DNA from 4 places in the Glutamicibacter sp. NPDC087583 genome. Region 4 is predicted to be linked to each of the others. Evidence: riboswitches for the same ligand, from Rfam matches in the RefSeq annotation. Region 4 holds a riboswitch; each other region holds the start of a gene.
What was found. A riboswitch is a leader RNA that binds a small molecule or an ion and turns the genes downstream of it on or off. The one in region 4 is predicted to bind thiamine pyrophosphate.

Region 1 (7,094 bases), 180 kb from region 4:
CCGACACCGAGGAAGGCCGCAAGGCAGCCAGCATGGTGGAGCGCATCGTCAAGCTTTCGCATGACAAATACTGCACCGTCTCCCGCACCGTTGAACTGGGTGCTTCCGTGCGGAGCGAAGTCATCAACTAGGTAGCGGGACTTCCGGTAATTCCCGGATTGATAAAGATCAATGGCTGAATCCGCAATAGCTTCCATGGCAATTCACGGGTTTGGACGCAGCCGCGAACTTTCTAATATTGCGTGGATCGGTTGTCGGTAGGGCCTTATTGTTCGGAATTCGTTGAATCCATCGGGATATAGTCAGCTTTTCGCAATTCGAGCTGTGAAAGTCCAATGATTCAAGCTGGGAGCATGGGTCTTTGCCCTAGTCAGCGGAGAACCTTCATCGTAGGGTCGGATTGTCCCTACGTTGAAGGAGCAGCAATGCAGTCTGAGAACGTTTTAGGCAATATCGACTGGGCGTCGATGCTACAAAAGGTTGGCATCGCGCTAATCATCCTCATCATTACGTGGCTAGTTGCACGCATAGTTCGTTGGGCTGCCGCCAAACTGGTGAACAGGGTGAAGTTCCTGCAAAAGCAGGGCAATGACGGAGAACAAATAGGCCAATCCCTGGGCAAGGTCGCGGGGTTGATTGTCTGGCTCTTCGGCCTCGTGGCAATCCTGCAAGTCTTCGCTCTATCCGAAGTGCTATCGCCGGTGCAGGGCATGCTCGGCGGCGTCATGGCCTTCATCCCCAACCTCATCGGTGCGGGCTTCATCTTCTTCATTGGCTACGTCATCGCGAATATTGTTCGCCAGCTGCTGAGGACCGGTTTGGGAACTGTCGATTTTAGCGGACTGGTCCGCAAGGTCACCCCAGGCAACGAACCAGTAGATGAAGTTCAGTCTCGCGAATCCCAAGCGAAGATCGTTGACATCATTGCCAACATCGTCTTCGCCTTGATCCTGCTAGTCGTCGCAATTTCAGCCCTGCAGGTTCTGGGCATCGCGGCAATTTCGGTACCTGCCCAGCAGATGCTGCAGCTGGTCTTCACCGCAATCCCGCAGGTCATCATGGCCTTGGCGCTCTTGGCCGTGGGTATCCTGATTGCCAAGTTCGTCGGGCAGCTACTTGAATCCACCCTCCACGGCGTGGGTACCGACACTGTTGTTGCCCAGTGGGGCGTAGTTCCCGAGGGCAAGAGCGCTTCGGGAATCATCGCTGGCATCGTCAAGATTGCTATCGTGCTGTTCTTCGGTGTGATGGCGGCCCAGATGCTGAACTTCCCAGCGATCACCAATATCCTCAATGAGATCCTGGCCTTGGGCGGCAAGATCCTCTTCGGCGCAGCAATTATCGCCGCAGGTTTCGTCATCGCCAACGTCATTGGCCGCTTCTTGGGTGACACTACTGCTTCGAAGATCATCCGCTACACGGCAATTGCGCTGTTCGTGGCGATGGGCCTGAAGTACATGGGTATCGCCGATTCGATCATCAACATGGCCTTCGGCGCAATCGTCATTGGCGCAGCATTGGCAGCGGCTCTGGCCTTTGGCCTCGGCGGTCGTGATGCTGCGGCCCGCACGCTGAAAAAGATGGAGGCCCAACAGACCACCAATGGCCCGGACTCGACGCCACCGGCATCGAGCCCAGGCATCTAACCACGCATCACAAAACCTGAGGGACAGATAAGAAGTCGCGGAATCCAAGACCGGATTCCGCGACTTTTTTGATGCCCGCCAAGCTACTGCTGCGTGCCCCACGGCAAGGGCATGACCGCAGAGCCGCCATCGGTACGCAACCGTGCGTAGGTGTGCACATCGATGCGTTCTCCGGCAACCAGGAATTTGCCCCGTTCGACACCTTCGTGCAGGAAGGCGTTGCTTTCTGCCACATGCTTCGACCCGGGATTATTTGCCCGCAAGCCCAGCTCCAAGCGGTACAGTCCCAGCTCGTCGAACAGGTAATCCACTAAGGTTGCCACGGCGCGGGTGGCCAGCGACCGGCCCCGGTAATTCTGGTTCATCCAATACCAAATCCACGCGTTCCGATTGGCCGGGTCTACCGTACCGCACACCAGTCCCACCAGCCGATCCCGATATGCGACGGCCAACGCCTGCTGGCGTTCCCCGGCCTCCAGCAGTGCGCGCACATACGACTCAGCCTTTTGCGGGGAATCGGCGTCGCCTTGGCGCAACATGTCGGGGTTCGAGGAAAATGCCTCGTAGACCGCTTCGGCATCCGAAAGGCGCAGCCGGCGCACCGAGAATTCACCGCCGGCATGCACGGCTTCCTCCGGTCCTGCAGATGGCTGCGGATGAGCGGCGGCCGTGCCCTGGTGGAAGAGCAGCTGCCAGCGGCCCTGCTCATGGATCCACAGTGAACTGCGTTCGCTGGGGGAACCGGCGAGCAGCTTCCAGCGCAGCAGCACCAGCTGGTCTGAAAGCTGGAGAGCCACCGGGCTTTCGACTTTCAACGCCCCGGCATCCCGTGCCGGCTCCCGGGCCAGCTGGGCAATGATGGCCTCGCGATCATAGACTCGCCCGCTGGCTCCCACCTCGGCGAACCGAGGATGCAAGCGCCGCTGCAATTGCTCCTGGCTATGGCGTTGGCTGGATTCCAAGAGTTCTTGCTCCAACGAGATGATGGTGCTGGATAGCGCAGAACCTTGGGGAAGCACGATAGGGAAGTCATGGAATGCCATGTCAGCAAGTACATCACAGAAGATGACGGAACTGCGTTCAATGAAGTTCGACTTTATGAGCTGCATCATGCTTATAATCGCTGTAATCCGCGGGAGCCTGAATCGACCAGGCTGAGAGGGCACCGAGCCGACCGCTACACCTGATGCGGGTCATGCCGCCGTAGGAAGGAAGCGTGCCCTTGTGCATGTCAACATTGTTGGCGCCGGGATAATCGGCCTGGCCGTCGCGTTCGAGCTGGAATCACGCGCACACACCGTCACCCTCATCGATCCGGCACCCGGCCAAGGTGCAAGCTACGCGGCAGCAGGAATGCTGGCCCCGGCAGCTGAAACGGTCTGGGGCAATGGCCCGTTGCACCAGCTGCTTGCCGCCTCGAATGCCGCCTATCCGCAGTTCATCGAGCGCATCGCATCGGCCACCGGGCAACGCCCGGACTACTTGCAGAACTCCACGCTCGTTGTCGCCGCAGAGCCTGCGGACCGCGAAGCCCTGCACGAGCTGGCCGAACTGCAGATATCCCTCGGCCTGTCAGCGCAAAAGCTGCTGCCCAGCCAAGCCCGCAAGCTCGAACCAGCCTTGGCCGCCAATATTGCTGGCGCGGTCCTGTGCCAAGATGACCACCAGGTCGACCCTCGATCCATCGTCAAGATCCTGTTGGAGCATCTGCGTCCGCACCTGGTCGAGGAACGGGCGCAGGCACTGGTGACCGACGGGAAGCGGACCACCGCTGTGCGGACCGCATCGGGCCGAATCCTCGAAGCGGAGCAGACCATCGTGGCCACCGGTCTTGGCACCCTCGATGGCTTGAACGAACTTCCGCTGCGCCCGGTCTACGGGGACATCCTCCGGATCCAGGGACCAGCAGGCCCGCCGCTCATCACCCGCACCATCCGCGGCCTCGTGCACCGGGAACAGGTGTATCTGGTGCCGAGAAGGGACGGCAGCCTCGTCCTTGGCGCCAGCGTCCGTGAAGACCGGCAACAAGCGGTGAACATTGGCGCGATGCACCTGCTGCTGGACAACGCGAGAAAGCTGGTCCCCGGCATCAGCGACTACACGCTGAACGAGGCAACGGCCCGGGCACGTCCCGCCACGCCAGATGACCGGCCGCTGCTTGGACGCCTTGATCCAGGGCTGCTGCTCTGCACCGGGTACTCCCGGCACGGCGTGCTGCTGGCTCCGCTGGGCGCAACGCTCACTGCGGATCTCGCCCACGGCCACCAATCCCACCCCTTGCACCAGGCTGTGGATCCCCACCGCTTTGCCAACGCAACCTAGACCGCTCACCGAACGGAGCAGCAACCATGACAAGCATCGGCATTAATTTCAATTCACGGCAACTGAACCTGGACGAAGGAACCACCCTTCGCGAATTCATCAGCACGCAAATCGGCAAGGAACTGGACGCCAACTCGGTGGCCGCTGACGGCAGCAAGCTCGGAGTTGCCGCCGCCGTCAATGGCGCTGTCGTTCCACGCAGCGCCTGGAATAGCTACCTGCTGGCCGAAGGGCACAGCATTGAACTCGTTACCGCGGCCCAGGGAGGCTAGGCATGGAAACGCGCAACATCACCGAGCTGGACATCCACAGCGACCCATTCCAGATCGCCGGACGCACCTTGTCCTCGCGCTTGATCCTCGGCACCGGGGGAGCGAGTTCGCTGACCTCCCTGGAAAGCGCCCTGCAGGCCTCCGGAACGGAGCTGACCACCGTGGCCATCCGCCACTTTTCGGCGGCCGGCGCAGGCAACGTGTATGAACTGCTGCAGCGCAACAACGTGATTGCGCTGCCCAACACCGCTGGATGCTTCACCGCCCGCGATGCGATCCTCACCGCGCACCTGGCCCGTGAAGCTCTGGAAACCAATTGGATCAAGCTCGAAGTCATTGCCGATGAGCACACGCTGCTGCCGGACCCGCTGGAACTGCATGCGGCCACCGAGCAACTAGTGGCCGACGGGTTCCAGGTCTTCGCCTATACCAATGATGATCCGGCACTTGCCCAACGCCTGCAGGACGCCGGGGTTGCGGCAATCATGCCGGCCGGAGCGCCGATCGGCTCGGGCCTGGGGATCCTGAATCCGCACAATATTTCCACCATCGTCTCCCGCGCGCAGGTACCGGTGATCCTTGACGCCGGGGTGGGCACCGCCTCGGATGCGGCCCTGGCCATGGAGCTCGGCTGCGACGCGGTGCTGCTGGCCAGCGCGGTGACCCGGGCGCACAACGCGCCGCTCATGGCCAGGGCCATGAAGGATGCTGTGCGTGCCGGGCGCGCCGCGCGGCTCGCTGGCCGGATCCCGCGCCGCGATACCGCACTGGCCTCCTCGCCGGACGAAGGCATGATGCAAACCCTGGTCGGTGACTTCTCGTGAGCCGGGAAGCCCTGGTAGCACCCGGCGCGGAGCTGGAACCGGAAGAGCTGGCGCGCTACTCCCGGCACTTGTCCCTGCCCGGGGTGGGAGAAGAAGGGCAACGCCGCATCGCCAACGCCAAGGTGCTGGTTATCGGAGCCGGGGGCCTGGGCAGTCCCATTGCCAGCTACCTGGTCGCTGCGGGAATCGGCACCCTCGGGGTCATCGACGATGACACCGTCGAGCTGTCCAATCTGCAACGACAAACCATGCACCGGCAACAGGATGCAGGGCGCCTGAAAGTGGATTCGGTGCGGCGGATGGCCCACGAGCAGAACCGGAACGTCCAGATCATCACCGTGGATGAAAAGCTGGATGAATCCAACGCCGTGGCGCTTTTCAGTGAATACGACTTGGTCATCGACGGCAGCGACAACTTTGCCACGCGGTACCTGTCCAATGATGCCGCGGAAATCACCGGCACCCCGCTGGTGTGGGGAACCCTCGTCCAGTTCTCCGGGCAGGTGTCCGTCTTCGATCCGCGCACCGGCCCGATGCTGCGTGATCTTTTTCCTGAAATCCCCGACGCGGACTCCGTGCCCAGCTGCGCCGAAGGAGGAGTCTTCGGCGCACTGTGCGGCGTTATCGGTTCGGTGATGTGCGCCGAAGCCCTGAAGCTCATTACCGGAATCGGGACCACCCTGAGCGGCAAGCTCTGGCTCTATGATGCGCTGGAAGCCACTGTGCGGACCCTCGAATTCGCCAGGGATCCGCAACGTGAGCCGGTGACCGGGCTGGGGGAGTACCAGCCGGTTTCCTGCGCTGCCGAAGGGCATGTCCCGGAGCTCACGGTTCAGCAGCTAGCGGAGCTGGAAACGGAAGAACCGGTATTGCTGGTGGATGTGCGCGAATCCTGGGAACGCGACATCATAGCGATCCCGCACAGCCAGCACCTTCCGCTCGCGCAGCTCAAAGAACGGGGACTGGGAAAGCTCGCGCACAGCGCTTCGGCGGTCGTATTCGTGTGCAAAACCGGTGCCCGTTCGCAGCAGGCAGCGCGGATCACCATGTCCGGTCGGGATGCAGGCATTGCCGTCTACAGCCTCAGCGGCGGAACCGTGGAATGGGCCAGGCAAGTGCGGGGCCAGCAGGTGGCCTACTAGGGCTCAGGCGCATCTTTGGCGCGCAATTCACCGGTGGGAAGTGGAGGCGCTCTGGCATACTGGCGCTATGACGTTGGGAAAGACGCTGGAGATCCGTGAATTGGAAAGCCAGGACGAACAGCAGGCAATCGACGCCCACCACTTGATGCTTCGCGAAGACTTCGAGTTCTTGCCGACTTGGTCTGCAGCCGAGGACTGGGAGGACTATATCTACCGGATGAAGGCAGGGCGCCGAGGCGAGCACATTCCAGAAGGCTGGGTTCGCTCGGCGCTGTTCGCCGCCTTTGACGAGGGGGACCTGGTGGGCCGGGTTTCCGTCAGATATGAAATCAACGAGAGCCTTTTTCAGGTCGGCGGACATATCGGCTATGGTGTAGTTCCCGAGTATCGTCGCCGTGGTGTGGCACAGGAACTGTGCAAATTCGGGTTGCAGGAACTTCGCGAATCAGGAATTGAACATGCGCTGGTTACCTGTGATTCCGATAACATCGGTTCAAAATCCACCATAGAAAAATGCGGCGGCTTGCTTGACGCTGAACTCCCGGAAATTGAAGTCAACTTTGGGCCTAGCAAGCTGCGTTTTTGGATGCCAACGCGGTTAATCCGCTGAATTCTTTGCGACAGATACATGAAATTCCTGTATGTTCTGACACAGATCAACAGACTATGAGTCTCGAGCGCGTAAACTGGATTGTTGGGTCGACTTTGGCCCCGACTCCACAGACCCAAATTTTCGAGCGGAAGTGAGCCTTCACGCATGTCAGCAAACACCATTACTCGCGATGAACTTCGCAATGTAGCCATCGTTGCGCACGTTGACCACGGCAAGACCACCCTCGTCAACGCCATGCTCCAGCAGACTGGCGCATTCGACAGCCATGGTGAAAC
Region 2 (7,094 bases), 150 kb from region 4:
AGCTCAGCGCCCTGAGCGAAGCAATCCGCTAGGACCACACCAAGTTGTAGGTCCCTGCCAGCACGGCCGCAGCCATTGCGGCCGTGCCAAACAGGATCCCCGTGGCCAGCACCATGCCATCACGCCAGGTGAAGGTGGCCGTGCGAATCCATGTACGCTTGGCCGTGCCAAACCCCTTGGCCTCCATCGTGGTGGCCAACCGTCCGGCGCGGCGAATCGCTTGCACCAGCAAGGCCAGCACCTGGCCGAGGGTTGCCTTGATGCGTTGGCCCACGGTGCCGAAGTTCCCGACACCGCGAGCGCGCCGGGCCAGCGTGAGCGTGGTGAATTCTTCCACCATCAACCCGAGTAGGCGCATGCCGGCCAAGGCCCCGAGCACAAACCGGTGGGGTACCTTCAGCTGCTGAGACAGCGCCCCGCCCAAATCGCTTGGATTCGTGGTGGCCAGCAGCAAGATGCACGGGATGGCCAGCGCGAAAGCGCGCAGTCCGGTGGCAATGCCCCCGGCCACCGATCCCTCGGTGATGCTGAAGGCGCCGAATTGGGCGTAGACCATGCCGCTATCCTGGCCCACCAAGGCGATGCCCCACGCCGCAAGGATTCCGGCAATCAGCAGTGGCCACGCGCGCTTGAGGAATTTCAGCGGGCTCAGCCCTGCCAGGGGGAAGAACACCACGGTCGCCACGATCACCACCAGCGCCGAAACCCAATCCAAGGTGGTGATCAACGGCAGTGTTGCCGCAGCCACCGCACCGAGCTTGGCCAGCGGATTGATCTTCGCCAACCAGCTATGCCCTACCGGCGCATCAAGCACCGGCCCCTGTCGCGGGGTACCAGCTTCCGGGGTGCCGGCAGTGAGCACCAGGTCCCTTGCTTTGAGCACCGAGGCAAAGTGATCGTCGTGGGTCACAGCAATGATCGCGGTGCCCTGCTGCAATTCCTCAACCAGCAGCCCGGCCAGTTCCCTCCACGTATTCGCATCCTGCCCGAAGGTCGGTTCGTCGAGGATCAGCACCTGGGGGGATGCGGCCAGAACAGTGGCCACGGACAAGCGCCGCTTCTCGCCCCCGGAGAGAGTGAACGGGTTCGCGTCTGCCAAATGCGCCAGGCCCAAGCGTTCCAGCAACGCGTCCACGCGCGCTTGGACCTGGGCCGGCTCGTATTTCGGCGCATCGGCGCTGCTGGCCTGCGCGCGGCTGGGAGCGAAAGCCAGCTCTTCCCGAACGCTCTGGGTCACGAATTGGTGTTCGGGTTCCTGGAACACCGAACCGATCCGCCCAATCAATGCACCGGCCTTCCAGGCAAACGGGGAGTTGCCCAGGCCGTCGGCCAGTTGCGCGGTGGCCGCCAACCCGCCGTCGGCCGGGACGAGCAATCCGCCCAAGGTCAAGGCCAGCGTCGACTTTCCAGCGCCATTCTCACCGCGAATCACCGTCGCGGTGCCCGCTTGCACATTCACGTCCACCGCTTGGGTGCGCGGTGCCGTGGCGGTGCGGGCGGATACCAGCTGCTGCGCTTCCAGCAGCGTGGCACCGGCACCGTTCGTTGCCCGAGCCACCTGCGGGAAGTAGCCTGGAATCCACAGCCCGGCAGCAGCCAGCTCCTCGCGCACCGTTTCATCGGTGTACAGCTGCTGCGGGTCCAGATCGTGCGCGACTCCCCCACCGGGCTGCAGCACGATAACCCGGTCCACATGCTGCGCCCAGGCTTCAATCCGGTGTTCCACGACGACCAGCGTGGCACCGGAAAGCCGGGCGGCGTTCAGCACCGCATCGCGCAAGAGCTCAATGCTCTGCGGGTCCACATTGGCAGTCGGTTCATCGAGCAGCATGACGCTGGGTTCCATGGCCAGAATGCCGGCCAAGGCCAACCGCTGTTTCTGTCCGCCGGAAAGTTGCTGGGTGCGGTGCTCGAAGGACAGCGCACCCAGACCCACAGCGTCCAGCACTTCGGGGATCCGCTGGCGGATCAGTTCGGGATCCATTCCGAGATTCTCGGCGCCAAAGGCCACGTCATCGGCGACCCTGCTTTGCACTACCTGGGTTTCCGGGTCTTGCTGCATCAAGCCCACCGGGTGGCTCCGGATGAAGGCATCGCTGCCATCTATGAGCAGCCGGCCAGCGACCTGATCGTCCTCATCCGCTTCCAGCAACCCGGCCATCGCGTGCAGCAAGGTTGACTTGCCGGCGCCCGATGGACCGACCAGCAGCACCTTCTCACCGGCGTGGATCACAAGGTCCAGTCCCGAGATGGCAGGATTCTTCCTCTCGGAGTGCTGCCAGCCGAACCCCGTTGCGGTGATGGCGGCACCGCGCTGGGTCAGCGAGGCTGCGCCGGAATTGGCAAAGGAACTCATTTTGCGCTTTCCAGGTGAGCACGCCGGCTCGGCAGGGCGCTCAATGCACCGGTCTTCGCCAGTCCACACGTGGCCAACCAGGACAGCAGCCCTGCGATGACTACGCCGGAAATGCCGGTGGCGATCACGTGGAAGATCTTCATTCCGGCGGTGTACTCAACATAGTAGGCCAGGATGTAGGCCTCGGAAATGCCGGCGAACAAGCCGGCGAACAAGCCTGCCAGCAGCGCCACGCCCAGGTTCCACTTGCGGTAGCGGAATGCTGCGAAGACCAGCTCTGCACCCAGGCCCTGGACCAGGCCGGAGATCAGTACGGTCAAGCCGTAGTGCGAGCCGAGCAGCGCTTCAACCACAGCGGCCAGCAGCTCGCAGTAGATTGCGGCGCCTGGCTTGCGGATGATCAGTGCGCCGAGCACCGCCGGGAAGAGCCACATGCCGGTGAGCAACGCGGTGGCTGGCGGGAAAGCCGCAAAGGCGAGCGAGAACAGGCCATAGCCGGCACTCCACGCCCAGAAAATGACCCCTGAAGCGACGGCGATCACCGAGGCGACGACGATATCAACTACACGCCAGCCGGTACGCTGCTTCGAAACTGTTTCGTTCATTGCTGGTCCTCCTGTGGAAAGGAGGGGAGATGGACGGAATGAGGGCATACTGCCGCGCCTATCCGCATCCGAGATGCTCGACTTCCTTCGCCGGTACTAGCCGGGGCAGGTTCGAGGGTCTGCGATCTATCGCACTCTCAGCGTCTTGCGACTTTTTTAAAAGTCTGACGCTCCCCTGTCGGAATAATTACTGCTCCCCCACCATACCGCAGGTATGCTGGGCAGAGGAACGATATGTCAAGAGCTTGATCGCGAGGAAAAAATGGATAAAGTGCAGAAACTTGCCACTACCGGTATCACCGTTGGCGCTGGCATGCTCGGCGGCAAGCTGGTTGATTTCCTTTGGTTGAAGGCAACCGGCAGCAAAGCACCACGCAAGGGCACTGAGGAAGCAGCGGAAGCTTCTTTCCGCCGTGCCTTGGGCTTCGCAGTCGTTTCGGCCCTGGTCGCAGCAATCCTGCAGACCGTGGCTGACCGCAGCGCCAACAAGGTTGTTGCCAAGTTCACCAAGTAAGCTTCGGCGTTGAGCCAAAAGCGGGAGCCGCCCAGAGGGGCGGCTCCCGCTTTTTCTCAATCTTGTTCGTCTGGCGATCCGGTCTTGGAAACCGGGGTGGTTCCGGTCGGCGGTGTTCCGTTGACCTTGTTGACCACGTGGCTCAGCTCATCGGAGAACAGGGTTTCCTTGGCAGCGTGCTTGGTCCGGTAGCCGGAACGGCCAATCATGTGGGCCGAAACCGGTGCGGTCAATAGCTGCATTCCCCAGGCCAGCACGAGTACCGGGACCACAGCCCAGCTGCGCAGGTAAATGGCCAGTCCAGCGAAAATCAGCAGGAAGCCGAGTACCTGCGGTTTGGTCGCTGCATGCATGCGGGTGAGCATGTCCGGGAAGGTCAGCAAGCCGATACCTGCGATCAATGACATCAGGCAGCCAAGGATCAGCAGGACGGCAACGAGGACATCGAGGAAGATTTCCATTAGGCGTTCCTCTGATCCGAAACGAAGCGCGAGACGGTCACCGAACCGATGAACCCGAGCATGCAGGCGGCCACGACGAACAGCAAGTAGTCGGTGTGCTTGTGCAGCACCATTTCCAGGCACAGCGCGGCGGAGATGATCAGCAGCATCACGTCCAGGGCCAGCACCCGGTCAAGGATTGACGGCCCCTTGGCAACACGGACCAGGCAGGCGACAGCACCGAGCCCGAGCATGATGCCGCAGATCCAAATGACGATATCCAGCATGTTACCCCTTCCTCGCATCAAAGTTCGGTCCGCATTCGCTCTTGATCGCTTCGTACTCGTCTCGGCTGCCAATAGCCATGATCAGCCGGCGTTCGATGTCCCGGATGCCGGCACGCGCCTTCTCCACGTCCGCAGGCGACTCGATGTCGATGTAGTGCAGGTACAGCGTCGACGAGCTGCGGTCCACGTCGATCACGAAGGAGCCCGGGATCAGCGTGAGCACGTGTCCCACGGTCATCACGATCAGGTCCGAGTCGGTGCGCAGCGGGACCGCAATGACCGCGCTGCGGGTGCGCTTCCCGCGGACCAGCGCCAGCCAGGCCACATGGACGCTGGCGGCGAAGACCTGTCCGAGGAACCAGATGAACAGCTTCAGGCAGTACCAGGCATTGATCCGGCCCGAAAGGACCACCGGCGGCAGCGGGAACAGGTTCACGATCAGCAGCGCGATGATCACGCCGAAGACCATGTTCCCCAGGGAGAAGTCCTGCCAGAGAGCACCCCAGACAAAGAGCAGCAGCAGAAGCAGCGGCCATTCCTGCTTGAGTGTCGCGCGGTGGCGCACACCGGAGGTATCCAGCGCATCGTCAATGCGCTGGTCACGCGGTTCAAAGTTCTTGTTCGGCATCATCCCTCCAATCAGAATGGCAAGATCGAGCTGATATACGGTTCGCGGGCGATCAGTTCCGCAGCCACCCGCTGGCAGAATTCGAAGATCGGCCCGGCAAAGACGGTCAGGGCGATGCCCGCAAGCACCAGCGAACCGGTGGCGTAGCGCATGCCCCACGGCAAGGAGTCGGCTTCCAGCTGCTTGGCCAGTTTCAACCCCAAGCGGGGGTTCTGCGCGCCGCCGGCCAACGTCTCGTCGGCGACCTGCGTCGCTTCGGCCACCAGGTCCTGGTTGGGCACCTCGGCATCAGCGGCACGGCGCCAGAACACACGGGCCCACACGCGGATGATCGCCATCAAGGTCAGCAGGCTGGTCAGCAATCCGGCGCCGATCACGACCCAGGTCAGCGGATCGGCATCCTGCGCGGCCGCATGCAATAGCCCGAATTTGCCCAGGAATCCGGAGAACGGCGGGATGCCGCCCAGATTGATGGCCGGGATGAAGAAGAGCAGGGCCAATGCCGGGGAGAGCTTGGCCAGCGAGCCGAGCCGGGTGACATTCGAGCTACCGGCACGGCGTTCGATCAGTCCCGCCACCATGAACAGCGAAGTCTGCACGATGATGTGGTGGCCCACGTAGTAGATGGTCGCGGCGATGGCCAGCGGCCCGCCCACGGCCACGCCGAAGATCAGGTAGCCGATGTGGCTGGTGAGCGTGAAGGAAAGCATGCGCTTGAAGTCCGTCTGCGCCAGCGCACCGAGGATACCGATGACCATGGTCAGCGCGGCCACCACCAGCAGTCCGGCGTTGACCGAGCCGCCCGGGAAGAGCAGGGTTTCGGTGCGGACGATCGCGTAGACGCCCACCTTGGTCAGCAACCCGGCGAACACGGCGGTCACCGGGGCCGGTGCGGTCGGGTAGGAGTCCGGCAGCCACAGGGACAGCGGGAAGACCGCGGCCTTGATGCCGAAAGCGATCAGCAGCAGCACATGCAAGATCAGCTGCGGGCCCTGGCCCAGCTCGGGCAGCTTCACCGCAAGGTCAGCCATGTTCACCGTGCCGGTGGCCGCATAGGTCATCGCGATGGCCATCAGGAAGATCACCGAGGAAACCACGGAAACCACCACATAGGTGGTACCGGCGCGGATGCGCTCGGCGGTACCGCCCAAGGTCAGCAGCACGTAGCTGGCGGTGAGCAGGATTTCGAATCCGACGTACAAGTTGAAAAGGTCAGCGGCCAGGAAGGCGTTGGACACTCCGGCCAGCAGGATCAGGTACGCCGGGTGGAATATCGACACCGGTCCGGGCTCGTCCCCGTCGGCCAGGCCCTGGCTGGTGGCGAAGAGCAGCACAGCCAGCGAGACGACGGTGGAGACCAGCAGCATGAAGGCGCTGAACCCGTCGACCATCAGGGCGATGCCGAAGGGCGACTCCCAGCCGCCAATATGGATGGCATAGCTTTCCCCGCCCCATACGGCGGCGAGCATTCCCGCTTCGAGCACCAGGGTCAGGCACAGGATGCCGATGGTGATCAGGCGCTGCAGGCGGACCTGGCGGCGGGCCAGGAAGGCTGCCCCGGCGCCGAAGATCGGCAGCACCACGGCCAAAGGGGCTAGATCCAGGAAATTCACTCTTCCCCCTCGCGCACTGGGCGTCCTTCTTCATCGACGAATTCGGTCGTATCCTCGGCCACTGGCGAGTCTTCTTCCTCGTCGTAGGCGGTCTTCTGGGACACCTTGATATCTTCGGTGTCATCGGTGAGCTCATCAGCGCTGGTCAGGGTCCAGGACCGGTAGATCATCGCCAGCAGGAAGGCGGTCACCGCGAAGGTGATCACAATGGCGGTGAGGATCAGGGCCTGCGGCAGCGGGTCCGAGTACGAGTCGGCCGCCGCATCCGGCTTGAACAACGGCGCCGCGCCCTTGCGCCCGCCGCTGGTGAGGATCAGCAGGTTGAGGCCGTTGCCCAGCAGCATGATGCCCAGCAGCACCCGGGTCAGGGTGCGTTCGAGCACCAGGTAGAAGCCGGCCGCCAGCAGCACGCCGGTGACTACGAGGAAAGTGATGTTCACGCTCATCGGCCAACTCCAGTCCGGGAGGCCTGGATCTCGTCGTGGCGCTCCACCGGGCTGCGGCCCTCGGAGAGCGAATCAATCTCACTGCCCAAAGAACGCAGCACGTCCTGCACGAGGCCAAGGACCACCAGATACACTCCAATGTCGAAAATCGTTGAGGAAACGAACTTGTGCTCGCCGAAGAACCAGAATTCCAGGGCGTAGGTGG
Region 3 (7,094 bases), on a different contig from region 4:
CTTCTCCGGCAAGGCATTCAGCACCGACAAGGACGGCCTGATGCTGGCCCTGCTGGCCAGCGAGATCCGCGCAGTAACCGGCAAGAGCCCCAGCCAGCTGCATGCCGAACTGGTAGAGCGCCACGGCCCCAGCTTCTACGACCGCTTTGACGCGCCCGCAAACCGCGAGCAGAAGGCCGTACTGGGCAAGCTGGACCCATCGATGGTCACCGCTACCGAACTGGCATCGGATCCGATTACCGCCAAGGCCACGCAAGCGGCCGGCTTCCCCATTGGCGGCTTGAAGGTTTCCAGCGAGCACGCATGGTTTGCCGCGCGCCCATCGGGCACGGAAGACATCTACAAGATCTATGCAGAATCAACAAAATCACCCGAGCATCTGCAGCAGGTGCTGGCTGAAGCTCGGGTGATTGTTGATGCTGCGCTAGCTGGCTAGTGCAGCTTTGCGGTCCATGGATCGATGGCCACGGCTGGCTGCTTGCGGGTAGCCAGCCAGTGGCCCAGCCAGAGCAGCAGGAAGATCGGCAAGCCAATGTAGCTCGAAGCCATCTGCAGCAAGTTTCCATCCACGATCGCCTGGTAGTTCTGGCCGACGATCACCACGATCAGGATCACGAAAGCCAGGATCGGTCCCAACGGGAACAGTGGCGCCTTGTACGGCAGGTTCGCGAGATCCTGCCCGCTGGCAATATATGCCTTACGGAATTTGTAGTGGCACACTGCGATACCCACCCAGGCAATGAAGCCGGAGAGACCCGAAACGTTCAGCAACCAGGTATATGCCGAACCCTGGCCGACAATCGCGGTCAGGAAGCCGAAAAGGCCTACCGAGGCGGTTAGAAGCATTGCCGGCATGGGAACGCCGCGCTTGTTCAAGCGGGCGAAGATCTTTGGAGCCTTGCCGTCCAACGCCATCGAATAAAGCATGCGCGCAGAGGCATATAGGCCGGAGTTGCCTGCGGAGAGGATGGCCGAGAGGATCACCGCATTCATCAGTGCCGCGGCGAAGGCTACGCCCGCACGTTCGAAGACCAGGGTGAATGGCGAGGTGGTGATATCCGATGCCTCGGAAGAGAGCAGGGATGGATCCATATACGGGATCAGCATGCCAATGACGAAGATCGCGCCGATGTAGAAGAGCATGATGCGCCAGAAGATCGCCTTGATGGCGCGTGGGATGTCGCGCTGGGGGTTCTCGGCTTCACCGGCGGCCACGCCGATCAGTTCGGTTCCCTGGAAGGAGAAACCGGCGATCATGAAGACCGAGACGATGGACAGCCAGCCGCCAACAAATGGCGCTTCGCCATCGGTCCAATTGCTGAAGCCAGGGGTGGAGTCGCCCAGGATGCCGAAGATCATCGCGACACCGCAGATCAAGAAGACCACCACGGTGATGACCTTGATCGCGGCCAACCAGTATTCGCCCTCGCCAAAGGCCTTGGCGGACAGCGCATTCAATCCGGTGAGCAGCACCAGGAAGATGGCCGCCCAGATCCATCCCGGGGCATCAGGGAACCAGTAGGACATGATGATGCCAGCTGCCACCAGTTCGGCAGCCACGGTAATGGCCCAGTTGAACCAGTAGTTCCAGCCGATCGCGAAGCCGAAGTGGCGGTTCACGAAGACCGTTGCGTAAGTCTGGAAGGAGCCGGCGACCGGAAGCCGGGCGCTCATTTCTCCCAACGACTGCATCAAGAGCAGCACCATCATGCCGATCAGCGCGTAGGCCACCAGCGAGCCACCGGGGCCAGCTTGGGCAATGGTGCCGCCGGACGCGACGAATAGTCCGGTACCAATCGAGCCGCCAATGGCAATCATCTGCATATGGCGAGCTTTGAGGCCACGCTTCAAACCGTCCTGGGACGGTGCGGGCTCAGTCATGCGTTACATCTCCTGATGCTTGAAAATTTCCAACCTATCAATCCAAGCACCCTGACAAGCCATAAAGCTATGAACCGCGCTACAGTAAGCGATCAATAATCTTTCGCTTGGCCCATGAATATGGAGGATATATTGCGCTCAGGGTATCAACGACGGTTGTTTTGTTGAATTCCGAGCGCATCTGCGAAAGCCGTTCGAACCCGTGCTTGCCGTGGTAGGCCCCCATTCCGCTCGGTCCCACACCGCCGAAAGGCAGGGTTGGAACGATCATCTGGGCCAACGGAGCATTATGCACAATGGAGCCGGCTCGCACCCGATCAGAGAAAATCGACTGCAGGCGCGGGCTTTCGCTCATCAGGTAAGCGGCCAGCGGCGACGGCCGCCGGGCAATGAATTCGAGGGCTTCCTCGAAGGTTTCCACTTCGATCACCGGCAGGATCGGACCGAAAATCTCTTCGGTCATCAAACTTCCCTCGAGGTCCACATTGCGCATGATGCTCGGCGCGATGCGCAGGGTATCCTCGTCGTACTCGCCGCCGAAAACCACCTCGCCTTGCTCGAACATCGACAGCAGCCGCTCAAAGTGCTTGCGGCTGACGATGCGGCCAAAGTCCGGATGGGTCAGCGGTTCCTTGCCGTAGAAGCTGGTGATGGCCTGGCCCAGGCGCCTGATGAGCTCAGACGAGTCGCCCACGCTCAATACGTAATCCGGCGCCACGCAGGTCTGGCCGGCATTCATGAACTTGGCGTAAGCCAAGCGCTTCGCGGAAGCCAACGAATCGTTCTCCACCACGGCCGGCGATTTTCCGCCCAATTCCAAGGTGGTAGGCGTCAGATGCTTCGCGGCCGCGGCAGCCACGATCTTGGCCACGCGTTCGCCGCCGGTGTAGAAAATGTGGTCCCAGCGGGCGGCAAGCAACTCGGTGGAGGTATCCACGCCGCCTTCAACTACCGCGTAAACCCGTTCGTCGAGGTAGACCGGGAGGAACTTGGCCAAGGCGCCTGAGGTCGCAGGAGCCAGCTCGGATGGCTTGATGACCGCAGCGTTGCCGGCAGCAATGGCCGCGACCAGCGGTGCGAGCACCAGCTGAACCGGATAGTTCCAGGCTCCGATAATCAGCACGACCCCCAGCGGGCGCGGCTCGACCTTGGCCATGGCTGGCTGCAAGGCCAGCGGAACCTTGACACTGGTGGAATCCATCCACTCAACGAGGTGGCGCTGGGCGAAATCTATTTCCGCGCGCACCACGTCGATTTCGGAGAATTTGGCTTCGGTGGCACTCTTGCCCAAGTCCTCAGCCAAGGCCTGGACGAAGTCTTCCAGATGCTCTTCCAGCATCTTCTCCAGTGCCTTGAGCTGCTGCAGGCGGAAGCGTCGCGGATGCGTGATCCGCGTGTCCGCAGAACGCCGCAAATGACTCAGAACTGTTGCTATGCGCGATGGATGCTCGTCCACCGGAGGTGCGGAATCACCGACCGGTTCGGGCAACGGAGTGGAAGTAAACAGACCCATGATTTGAGCGTACGTCACTGGGACTATTTTTCATCGTTTAATTCGCCAGAGGATTCAATATGTATCAAATAGTTGATACATTGATTTCCATGAACCAGTTCTCGGCGAGCGCCATATCCATCGCTTTCGTTGCCGCAATCATCTGCGTTTGGTTGCGTTCGGTGGCGCACAGGCGTGGAACACCAGCTATCGACCGGGCCCGATCCCACTCGTTCTGGTGCGCATTGATCGCATTCTTTGCTTCAACCTCATGGGATTTGTCTGAGACCTGGCGCGTTTCAATGACCGAGCCCAATTCAGGTTCGGCTCTCGCTGAAGCACTCACTCCGGGGATCTGGGTTCTTCTGGTTTACCTCATCGGCTTGTTCACTTGGCCCAAGGAACTCCAGCCAGTGCGCACCGCTTCATTAGAGGCCCGCAGCCTGACAACTCCGTTTCCCAAGGCCCTAGGGGCTTTCGTTGGGCTTTTGCTGCTGATCGCGGTCGGCTCCCTGTGGCCGGCGTCCAAAGTCGAAGGGCTCGTTGGCGTTCCGGCCTCGGAATTCACGACCTTTGATTTTGACGGCATCTATTCATACACGTCGGAGGGTCCGTATGATGGGCGGTTGCCGGGCACACAGATGCTCCCGGTATTCATCGTGGCCCTGGCAGGGATCATCGTGGCCGCGGCTGTGATTACCGTAGTTATCCTGAAAAGACCTGCCTTGGCCGGCATCTCGGCCGAAGACAACCAAGCGTTGCGCACAGTCTGGCTCAACCGCTTGATGCGCAATATCGGCATCGTCTTGCTGGCCTTCACCGTGTCGGTGGTCAATTACTCGCAGGCTAATTCGCCGGATGGACAGTACGAGTTCGTTAGCTATGGCGCCCTTGCGGTCGCCCTCACGTTGCTCTTCTGGGGACCGCGCTCTACATTCTCAGCTCAATCCACCACCAGGGAACGGACCGCCTTCTCGCGTTTGCGTGATCAACTATTCACCTTGCAATACGTAACTGCAGCACTCACCTTGCTCAGCGTTGCAATCGGCTGGTCATTCTTGCCACTGGATGACGAGCTCCAGATGCCTACCAATGAGCGAACTACGTGGATCTTAATGATCTTTGCCGGTGCGGCTTTGAGCTATGCCGTTCTCAATGCGCTTTATCTCAGCTACGTCAGCACGGTGGCCCGGCAGGCGTCTGCAGCACCCAAGTACCACGCGCCCCTGCCCTTGTGGTCCTACATCGCCGCTGGCTTGCTGTTTGCCACCAGCACCTATTTTCTGCTCGATCCGCCGCTGGACTATTTGTGGGGCTTCGTGCCTCCAGGCAAGACAATGGTTGCAGGATTGATCCTGCTGTTGCTGGCAACCCATCTTGGATTCGTCTGGTTCTCCCGCCGGGCAATTATTCCCTGGGCTGTCTCGTCGGCCGAAGAAATCTGGTACCGCAAGGTCCTGGAACTGCGTTCAATGCGTGTTAACACCAGTGCAGTGGTAGCCATGCTGCTCATTGGCTACGGATTCCCGGCCGGGCTGGGACTCTTTGCATTGCTTATCTTCGTTGTCCCAGCAGTCATTTTCCTAGAGCGCCCCGGTAGCGCCTTCGTGCGGGAACATCAGCCGGCAGCTACTTCATGAGCACGCAGATCAGTGTTGACCTCCAAGCAGCTACCCCGCCCTATGAGCAGATCCGCTCGCAGATTGCTTCACTGATCTCCTTGGGCGATCTGCCCTCGGGAAGCAAGCTGCCTACTGTGCGTGCGCTGGCCACGGACCTCGGCGTCGCTGCCGGTACAGTGGCGCGCGCCTACAAGGAGCTGGAAGCCGAAGAGCTGATCACCTCCCGGCGCCGTGCCGGCACAGTGGTCAACGAGCGGCCGCAGCCGGTGGATACCAGTGAAGATCTCCTGGCCGCCGTGGATCACCTCTGGGCGTTGGCGGCCGCGCAGAAGGTGGATGCGGCCACGCTCAAGGCCTTGGTGGCGCGGCGCGAGCGTAAGTAACTTGTCCTCGGAACCGGTTGTGCGTACGCTCTATGGCAGTGACACGGGGTGTCGGATCAACCGACTGAGATAAGACCCGTAGAACCTGATCTAGTTCACGCTAGCGGAGGGATGTCGCATGGCTTTGCATGCAGTTGCCCAAAAATACCGGCAACAATCACCTTTGGTTTTTTGCCTGACCAATACCGTCGTATCCAATTTCACCGCCAATGTCTTGCTGGCATCCGGGGCTTCCCCGGCCATGACGGATCTGCCCGGAGAGGCCGGCCCATTCGCGAAGGCAGCTTCAGCCGTATTGGTGAATTTGGGAACTCCAAGCACTGAACAGCTGACCGCCATGGAAGAAGCTGTGCAGTCGGCGAGCGCTGCAGGCACCCCCTGGGTCCTGGATCCAGTGGCAGTGGGAGCGCTTCCGGTGCGCACGGAGTTTGCCCGGCGCATTGTCCGGCAACGCCCGACCCTGATTCGCGGCAACGCCTCGGAAATCCTGGCCCTGGCCGGCCGGCAATCTGCTTCGCGCGGTGTCGATGCCTTGGATGAGGTTTCTGCCGCCTTGGCGGCGGGACGCGAACTGGCCACGGAACACGACTGCGTAGTGGCCATTTCCGGCCAGGCTGACGCCATCATCGACGCCGCGCGTACCGTCTTGGTGCATACCAACGGAATTGGCTTGACCCGGATGACAGGTGGCGGCTGCGCCTTGGGCGCGGTCTGCGCCGGGATGGTTGCGGTCCACGATGACCCGTTCGAGGCCACCATCGCAGCCCACGGTTTCTATGGCCTGGCCGCGGAAAAGGCCCTGGCTGGCAGCTCCGGTCCGGGCAGCTTCGCAGTTGCCTTCCTTGATGCGCTGTCGGCTGCCGATCCCGGGGAACTGAAGACTTTGAAGTACGAGGAATTGAACCATGCATAATTACGGCGCTTATCTAGTAGCCAACACTGCCAGCTGCACCCCACGCAGCACCCTGGAAGTTATCGAGGGCGCCGTCGCCGGAGGGATCGGGTGGATCCAGCTGCGCGCCAAGGATGAAAGCGCCCGGGAATTCTTCGAGCTGGCCTGCGCGGCTGCCAAGCTCACCGAGGGCAAAGCCCAGTTGCTGATCAATGACCGCATTGACGTCTACCTCGCGTCACGGGCTGCTGGCGCAGCAGTGAACGGCATCCATATCGGGCAAAAAGATGTGCCGGTACAGTTGGCTCGCCAGATCATCGGCGAGGGCATCATCGGCTTGAGTGCTTCCAGCGATGAGCAATTGGCCCAGGCGAACAAGGACGCCTCGGTGATCGACTACCTCGGTGTAGGAGCCATCCGCGCCACTCCGACGAAAAAAGACCATCCTGCTCCCCTGGGGCTGGACGGCTTTGCGCGAGCCGCTGCCTTGGCCAAGCTGCCCTGCGTAGCGATCGGCGCAATTACCCAAGACGATGCCGCCGCGATCCGCGCCGGCGGCGGCGCAGGCCTGGCCGTGGTCCGCGCCATCTGCAACGCCGAAGATCCGCAACTTGCCAGCGCGCAGCTGGTCGCAGCCTGGGAGGCCTCGAAATGAACATCCTATCCATCGCAGGCTCCGATCCTTCCGGCGGCGCCGGAATCCAAGCGGATCTGAAGGCCATTGCCGCCAACGGCGGCTACGGAATGTGCGTGATCACCGCTTTGACTGCGCAAAACACCCATGGGGTATCCGGAGTTCAGGCGATCAGCGGCGATTTCGTCCT
Region 4 (7,094 bases):
CCAGGACTTGACCACCTTCCGCGAAATCGTGGAGAAGTTCGCTTCCGAGCACGAAGACCTGGACCAGCTGGAAATCGCAGCTGCACTGGCTCTGATGGCCCAGGGCGGCCGCCCGCTGCTGATGACCGAACCAGTCATGTCCCCTTCGAAGAAGGCGCGCATGGATCGCCCAGAGCGCGGCGAGCGTGGCGACCGCGGTGACCGTGGCGATCGCGGTCCACGTGCCCGCAAGACCGCTGCCGAGGGCAACGCCATGTACCGTCTGGCCGTTGGCCGCCGCAACCGCGTGCAGCCGGGCTCGATCGTTGGCGCACTGGCCAACGAGGGTGGCTTCGATTCTTCGGAAATCGGCGGCATCGAGATCCGTTCGGACCACACCCTGGTCGAGTTGCCAGCAGAGCTGAGCAAGGACCAGTGGCGTGCACTGTCCAAGACCCGCATCGGCGGCGAGGCCATCGAGCTTGAGCTCGACAATGGCCGCAGCCCACGTCGCGACGACGAAGGCGACCGCGGTGGCTTCCGTGGCGGCCGTGGTGGCGGCTTCGGCGGCGGACGCAGCGGCGGACGTGGCGGTTTCGGTGGCGGACGCAGTGGCGGACGTGGCGGTTTCGGTGGCGGCGGACGCGGCGGCAAGGATCGCTTCAGCGATTCGGGCCGTAGCGGTGGACGTCGCGACTACTAAGCCAGTCGCACGCAGCTGAACAGCATTGAATAACGCCCTTGGGGCAAGCCGAAAGCTTGCCCCAAGGGCGTTTTTCGTGCGCCGCAGGCTATTTACGGAGCAGGAGTTCCCACCGGGATCCCGTCCCCGAGATAGACCGTGCCGCCGCTTTCAAGGAACTGCCTGCTTTTCTGCGCCATCCCGGCCAATGCGGCCTGCGCCTCGGCCGAGCCGTACTCGTCGCGGATATCCTGGGAGATGCGCATGGAGCAGAACTTCGGCCCGCACATGGAGCAGAAGTGGGCGGTCTTGGCCGGCTCGGCCGGCAAGGTCTCATCATGGAATTCCTGTGCGGTGACCGGGTCAAGGGACAACGCGAACTGGTCATTCCAGCGGAATTCGAAGCGCGCCTTGCTCAGCGCATCATCCCGCGCTGTGGCACCCGGGTGGCCCTTGGCCAGATCGGCGGCGTGCGCAGCGATCTTGTAGGTGATCACCCCGGTCTTCACATCATCCCGGTTGGGCAGTCCCAGATGCTCCTTGGGGGTGACGTAGCAGAGCATCGCGGTCCCGTACCGTGCGATCTCCGTGGCGCCAATGGCGCTGGTGATGTGGTCGTAGCCCGGGGCGATGTCGGTGACCAGCGGGCCCAGGGTATAGAACGGCGCCCCGTCGCACAGCTGCTGCTGGCGTTCCACATTCTCGCGCACCAGATGGAACGGGATATGCCCCGGGCCTTCGACCATCACCTGCACATCGTACTTCCAGGCGCGCTTGGTCAGCTCGGCCAGGGTGTCCAGCTCGGCGAACTGGGCGGCGTCGTTCGCATCTGCGATGGAGCCCGGGCGCAGCCCGTCGCCCAGCGAGAAGGCCACGTCGTACTGCGCGAAGATCTCGCACAGCTGATCGAAGTGGGTGTACAGGAAATTCTCCTGGTGGTGCGCCAAGCACCAGCCGGCCATGATGGACCCGCCACGCGAGACCATGCCGGTGACCCGGTTGGCGGTCAGCGGGATGTAGCGCAGCAGCACCCCGGCGTGGATGGTCATGTAGTCCACGCCCTGCTCGCACTGCTCAATGACGGTGTCGCGGAAGATCTCCCAGGTCAGTTCGTTGGCTTCGCCGTTGACCTTCTCCAACGCCTGGTAGATCGGCACGGTGCCGATGGGGACCGGGGAGTTGCGGATGATCCACTCGCGGGTGGTGTGGATGTCATCTCCGGTGGACAGGTCCATTACCGTGTCCGCGCCCCATTTGGCCGCCCACTGGAGCTTGGAGACTTCTTCTGCGATGGAGCTGGTCACCGCCGAGTTGCCGATATTCGCATTGATCTTGACCAGGAACGCCTTGCCGATGATCATCGGCTCGGATTCCGGGTGGTTGATGTTCGCCGGGATGATGGCTCGCCCGGCCGCGAGCTCGCTGCGCACCAGCTCGACATCGCATTCCTCGCGCAGGGCCACATAGCGCATTTCCGGGGTGATGATCCCGGCACGCGCATAGTGCATCTGCGTCACGCGGGCTCCGCCAACGGCCCGCAGTGGCGGGGCTGAGCGTCCGGCCCATTCCGCGCTGGCCGTGCCGCGGCGGACCGCTGAGCGTCCGTCGTCGTGCAGGTTGCGTTCGCGGCCTGCATAGGTTTCCACGTCCCCGCGTTCCAGGATCCACCGCTCGCGGAAGGGTTGCAGGCCTTGGGTGGGCTCGCTTCCCGGTCCGCTGGTGCGATATACCGCCAGCGGCTCGTTGGGCTGTCCATTGGGGGAGTCTGCCAATTGGATCTGCGTGACGGGAACAGAAATTCCCGCAGATTCACGGTAGGCAAGGGTGTGGGCAGGGTGCTGTTCAATTTGTTCCACTGGGGAAACTCACTTCCTTCGCCGGCATTACCCGGACAGGTTCAACGGTCGCGGACGGCGATAGCCCGATCTCAGCCCTTGCCAGGGCACCCGTGTGGTCGCGAACAACTTAGCACGCTTGCGAGGAGAAAACGCAAACCCAGTGGTCAGGGCCTGACATCAAGGAAGTGGGAAGGGCCGGCTGTGGCGGGCCAGGATGCTTTTCATTGGCCGGAGACTCTTGCCGGGGGCACCTGGAATCCGGGGCGCAAGACGCGGCCGATAGCCGGTGCTGCAGCTTGGGGTGCGCCTTGGGCCATGCTCGCAGTGGCTACACGGCATCTGCGGGATAAACGAAAAGAGAGGCAATCTGGAACCAGATTGCCTCTCTTATTTCGAGCCCCCTGCCGGAATCGATCCGGCGACCTCGTTCTTACCAAGAACGCGCTCTACCACTGAGCTAAGGGGGCAACAGGTAAATACTTTACACAGGTTTTTGAGGTTTGCAAAATCCGTCGGGAATTTGTTGCTGAGGTCACAATATTCCTACTCAAGACCGGAATGGGCGGCAAGGAGCTGTTGCCTTCCTGGCGGTTTCCAGCACCCCGGTTCACGGCCCGGGATCCAGCTGCCGGGCACCGGAGCCGTGCCTGGGCGCCTAGGTGGATCGGGTGTTGCCCAAGTGCCGCTCGGTCAGGGGTTCTGGAGTGGGAAAGGGTGTCAGCGTTCCGAAGTTCCAAGCGGGGTAATTCGATGCTTGGCCACCGGGGATGATCCGCGGGATTCTATCCTGCGCGTCATGGCAAATCCCCGATTGACCGCGAGGAGCACTCTCGTGAGCATCGTCACCAGGGCACTTTTTGTCCCACCCTTCGTCCCCGGGGTAGCGAGTAAGAGGATAAATAGCCATTGACTAGTGGTTTTACAGAATTCTCCTGGTCTTTTCCGGGGTGATCCGCCGATTTTTCTTTGCCGGGAAATCCGTGTAGAGTATTTACTCGTTGCCCCCTTAGCTCAGTGGTAGAGCGCGTTCTTGGTAAGAACGAGGTCGCCGGATCGATTCCGGCAGGGGGCTCTGAGTGAGAAGCATTCTTGGCTTCTACTGGATTGCTTCTCACTTGTGGCGGCGTAGCTCAGCTGGTTAGAGCGCACGACTCATAATCGTGAGGTCCCGGGATCGAGTCCCGGCGCCGCTACCAAATCAAAGATCCTCGGCCTCGGCCGAGGATCTTTTTTGGTTTCCGGCCCCGAAGCAGCATTGTCCTTCGAGGGCATGAACGGCTAGTGATCCAAGTCCTTCTCCTGGTTCCCGTCCTTGGCTTGCTGAGCCAGCGACAGCAGCCCCTGGATCGCTGTCGTATCGAAATCCGCCTCTTGGCTCGGTGCCTGATTGGCATCATGGCCGTGGACTTCGGTATGCAAGCGCTGCATCTGCATGTCGAGTTTCGTCGCCATGGCCGCCGCGTCGGCAAGCTCTTGCACTAGATGTTCTGGAACTTCGCCCTCGTACTTGTAGAAGATCTTATGTTCCAGGCTTGCCCAGAAATCCTGGGCAATGGTACGGATCTGCAGCTCCACCACGACATCGACCGGGCCATCGGATAAGTAGACCGGGATCTGCACGATCGCATGGACACTTTTATAGCCGTTGGGCTTCGGGTTCTTGATGTAGTCCTTGATTTGGAGGACCTTCAGGTCATTCTGCGAGGTTAGCGTGTTCAGAACCTTGTAGATGTCCTTGACGAAACTGCAGGTAATGCGCACGCCGGCAATGTCGCTGATGTTCTCGCGAATGGCAGGCAGGGACGGGGAGATGTTCCGGCGGGAGACCTTGCGCATGATGCTCTCCGGAGTTTTCACCCGGGAAGTGACGTGCTCAATTGGATTGTAATTGTGCAAATACAAGAACTCTTCACGCAAGATCGAGACCTTGGTCAGCACCTCGTCCACCGCAAACTGGTACTCCATCATGAAACGCTGGAAATCATGGCGGAAAGCCTGCGTCAATCGCTGCAGCTCGGCCGGCGAAGGGGCGGTCTCGGCAGCTGCGATGGCCACTGCACGAGTCTTGTCATCAAATGGGACAGAAATCCTGGATCACCTCAGCAGATTATGGCCCGGCCCGCGGTACGGTTCCGGTGCAGTTCCAGCCTAAGGGCTTCTCCTAGGAATTAGGCCAGAACGAATCGGGAATTCGTCCAGCAAACTTTCGGGCTGCAGGCGCCGGCCAACCTGCCTTGCAGGAGCTAGCCATGTCCGGTGAACTATCGTTGAAGAGGTAACTTCGAGGAAGGCATCGATGGAATTCGCCAGCGACCACCGGCAGCTCTGCCACGGCATCAGCTTCTCAGAGCATGAACGCGCCCCCATGCTCCGGCTTAGGCAAGCGGAAAAATGGAGCACCGAATATCTGGAAGCCAACCGTTCCCTAAGCTTGCGCATCGGCGAACTGAAATTCTGCCTGGGCTACATCACGATGAACAGCGATGGCTCTCGCAACACCTTGCCTTGCCCGAAGAACAAAGCGCTGCGTACCGGAACCCAGTGCGAACGCTGCCGCCGGCTGGATCATTCGAAGTTCATGCATCATTTCCACAAGACCGGCGAAGCCCCGGAAGGCATGCGCAAGTACCTGGAGCAGCCGCACTTCTTGTATGTCGCAAGCTTCGCCCATGGGGCGACCAAAGTCGGTACCACCTCAACCCAGAGCAAATGGACTCGCTTGGCGCAGCAGGGAGCGGTCATTGCCCGCTATATTGCCCGCGCCGCTGATGGAGCCGCTATTCGAGTGCTCGAAGACCTTGTCACTGAACACGTGGGCCTGAGCCAGCAAGTCCGGCAGAAGTCCAAGATCAAGGGACTGGCCAGCTGGGAACTGGACTACGCCCAGCTGGACCAGATCAACTCCGAAGCGGCAAGCCGGGCCCGGTCCTTCCTTGGCGCCCAGCGGGGCTTGGAAACCTACGGCGTGCAGCTGCGCGACGAGCTGTGGGAACAACCGGCCTTCGCCCGCCCGGTAGTAGACGCCTGGGATACCCATGCGCTGCATGCCTGGAATACCGCGCTGGGCGGGAACACCGTGAATCTGCGCATCCGCGGCGTGCTGGGGCAAAGCATCCTCGCAGACAGCGGCGAAGGCACCACCGTGCGCCTGCTGGATGCCGCCGAGTTGAAGACCCGCGAGGTCGCCATCGTGGAGAACTGCGCAGATTTCAGGGAAGAGCAATCCGCCCTGTTCTGAATCAGGCCCAGCGTTGTCGGGGGAGTCACGGGGAAATGCCCCGGCCACAATGAGCGGACACAGCCGGAGCTGAACTAGACTTGAACCATGACCAACACTCCTTGGGAATCAGCCTCACCACGCTATAAGAAGCTCGTCTTCGCTGCCATGGGCATCATGGGCGCAGGCATCATCTTGGCCATCATCGGCGCCAACATTCCATCGCTGCCAACGGTCTACACAGCAATCGGCATCATGGTCATCGGCATGCTCTGCCACATCGCCGGACTGGTTGTCCGCGCCAGGGATGCGCGCCAGTGGCGCATTGCCAATGGCCTGGCGGCCCCTCGAGCCAAGAAGCGCCCGGCGGACGGGCAGGACTAGGGCTCCGCAAGAATTCCACCGTGTGACCGCTTGGCTGCGCCCGGGTCCCGTATCCGGCGGCAGCCTCGCCTGGCCACTTCCAACAACGTTCAGGAGAATCCATGGGCATCAACCCCGACCTGGTAGGGCGCATCTACCCTGCCGGCGAGTCCTACCAGGTAGGCCGCGAAAAGATCCGCGAATTCGCCAAGGCCACCAAGGCCGCCAACCAGGCGCACTACGATGTGCAGGCCGCTCGCGAGCTGGGCTATAGCGATGTCGTTGCCCCTCCGACCTTCGCGATCATCATCGCCCAGCGCGCTGACGCGCAGCTGATTGCCGACCCGGCCAGTGGCATCGACTTCTCCCGCGTGGTGCACGCCGACCAGCGCTTCACCCATCACCGTCCAATCGTTGCCGGCGATGAACTGCTTGCCGAGCTCTACGTGGACCAGGTCCGTGAAATGGGTGCCGGTGCCATGATCACCACCCGCGCGGAAATAACCACCGTGGCTGGCGAGAAGATCGCAACCACCGTTTCATCGCTACTGGTACGAGCTGAGGACTAAGCATGATTGAATTCGAAAGCCTCGAAAAGGGCCAGGTCATTGGATCGCACACGGTGCAGGTCAACCGCGCGGACCTCGTCCGCTATGCAGGTGCCTCGGGCGACTTCAACCCGATTCACTGGAATGAGCGCTTCGCCAAGGAAGTGGAACTGCCATCGGTGATTGCCCACGGCATGTTCACCATGGGATCGGTCATCGACCTGGTCTCCCAGTGGGTCGGCAACCCGGGGGCCATCATCGACTACCAGACCCGCTTCACCAAGCCGGTAGTCGTCGAAGATCCCGAAGGTACCACCATTTCGGTGGAGGGCAAGGTCGGTGCCTTGGACTCCGAAGCCCGCACCGCCCGCATCGATCTGGCAGTCTCGGCCCATGACAGCAAGGTACTGCTCAAGTGCCAAGCCGTGGTGCAGCTCTAGGCATGCAACTTCCCGGTGAAGCGCAGA

Region 1: linked by a shared signal. The riboswitch ahead of thiO (glycine oxidase ThiO) and the one ahead of thiC (phosphomethylpyrimidine synthase ThiC) in region 4 are both predicted to bind thiamine pyrophosphate.
Region 2: linked by a shared signal. The riboswitch ahead of ACIOU9_RS00565 (ECF transporter S component) and the one ahead of thiC (phosphomethylpyrimidine synthase ThiC) in region 4 are both predicted to bind thiamine pyrophosphate.
Region 3: linked by a shared signal. The riboswitch ahead of thiM (hydroxyethylthiazole kinase) and the one ahead of thiC (phosphomethylpyrimidine synthase ThiC) in region 4 are both predicted to bind thiamine pyrophosphate.

Annotation. Positions count from the first base shown of each region.
Region 1 covers NZ_JBIUWY010000001.1:448,258-455,351, forward strand. Annotated here, with positions in the region: gene ACIOU9_RS02215 (OsmC family protein) at 1-131, shown strand, start outside; gene ACIOU9_RS02220 (mechanosensitive ion channel) at 426-1,646, shown strand; gene ACIOU9_RS02225 (GNAT family N-acetyltransferase) at 1,730-2,689, opposite strand; TPP riboswitch at 2,769-2,873, shown strand; gene thiO (glycine oxidase ThiO) at 2,871-3,968, shown strand; gene thiS (sulfur carrier protein ThiS) at 3,995-4,240, shown strand; gene ACIOU9_RS02240 (thiazole synthase) at 4,243-5,064, shown strand; gene moeB (molybdopterin-synthase adenylyltransferase MoeB) at 5,061-6,206, shown strand; gene ACIOU9_RS02250 (GNAT family N-acetyltransferase) at 6,274-6,816, shown strand; gene typA (translational GTPase TypA) at 6,964-7,094, shown strand, end outside.
Region 2 covers NZ_JBIUWY010000001.1:113,845-120,938, reverse strand. Annotated here, with positions in the region: gene ACIOU9_RS00575 (aminodeoxychorismate lyase) at 1-32, shown strand, start outside; gene ACIOU9_RS00570 (ATP-binding cassette domain-containing protein) at 29-2,356, opposite strand; gene ACIOU9_RS00565 (ECF transporter S component) at 2,353-2,961, opposite strand; TPP riboswitch at 3,027-3,148, opposite strand; gene ACIOU9_RS00560 (DUF4235 domain-containing protein) at 3,233-3,475, shown strand; gene mnhG (monovalent cation/H(+) antiporter subunit G) at 3,532-3,936, opposite strand; gene ACIOU9_RS00550 (monovalent cation/H+ antiporter complex subunit F) at 3,936-4,202, opposite strand; gene ACIOU9_RS00545 (Na+/H+ antiporter subunit E) at 4,204-4,833, opposite strand; gene ACIOU9_RS00540 (Na+/H+ antiporter subunit D) at 4,842-6,443, opposite strand; gene ACIOU9_RS00535 (Na(+)/H(+) antiporter subunit C) at 6,440-6,889, opposite strand; gene ACIOU9_RS00530 (Na+/H+ antiporter subunit A) at 6,886-7,094, opposite strand, start outside.
Region 3 covers NZ_JBIUWY010000004.1:27,072-34,165, forward strand. Annotated here, with positions in the region: gene pgm (phosphoglucomutase (alpha-D-glucose-1,6-bisphosphate-dependent)) at 1-436, shown strand, start outside; gene ACIOU9_RS11610 (amino acid permease) at 433-1,881, opposite strand; gene ACIOU9_RS11615 (aldehyde dehydrogenase family protein) at 1,961-3,394, opposite strand; gene ACIOU9_RS11620 (hypothetical protein) at 3,459-3,689, opposite strand; gene ACIOU9_RS11625 (hypothetical protein) at 3,676-5,013, shown strand; gene ACIOU9_RS11630 (GntR family transcriptional regulator) at 5,010-5,378, shown strand; TPP riboswitch at 5,413-5,507, shown strand; gene thiM (hydroxyethylthiazole kinase) at 5,497-6,291, shown strand; gene thiE (thiamine phosphate synthase) at 6,284-6,925, shown strand; gene thiD (bifunctional hydroxymethylpyrimidine kinase/phosphomethylpyrimidine kinase) at 6,922-7,094, shown strand, end outside.
Region 4 covers NZ_JBIUWY010000001.1:265,936-273,029, forward strand. Annotated here, with positions in the region: gene ACIOU9_RS01260 (DEAD/DEAH box helicase) at 1-682, shown strand, start outside; gene thiC (phosphomethylpyrimidine synthase ThiC) at 775-2,517, opposite strand; TPP riboswitch at 2,514-2,621, opposite strand; tRNA gene ACIOU9_RS01270 (tRNA-Thr) at 2,895-2,966, opposite strand; tRNA gene ACIOU9_RS01275 (tRNA-Thr) at 3,500-3,571, shown strand; tRNA gene ACIOU9_RS01280 (tRNA-Met) at 3,619-3,695, shown strand; gene ACIOU9_RS01285 (GTP pyrophosphokinase family protein) at 3,778-4,554, opposite strand; gene ACIOU9_RS01290 (DUF2797 domain-containing protein) at 4,796-5,737, shown strand; gene ACIOU9_RS01295 (hypothetical protein) at 5,825-6,100, shown strand; gene ACIOU9_RS01300 (MaoC family dehydratase N-terminal domain-containing protein) at 6,202-6,648, shown strand; gene ACIOU9_RS01305 (MaoC family dehydratase) at 6,651-7,067, shown strand; gene ACIOU9_RS01310 (MFS transporter) at 7,070-7,094, shown strand, end outside.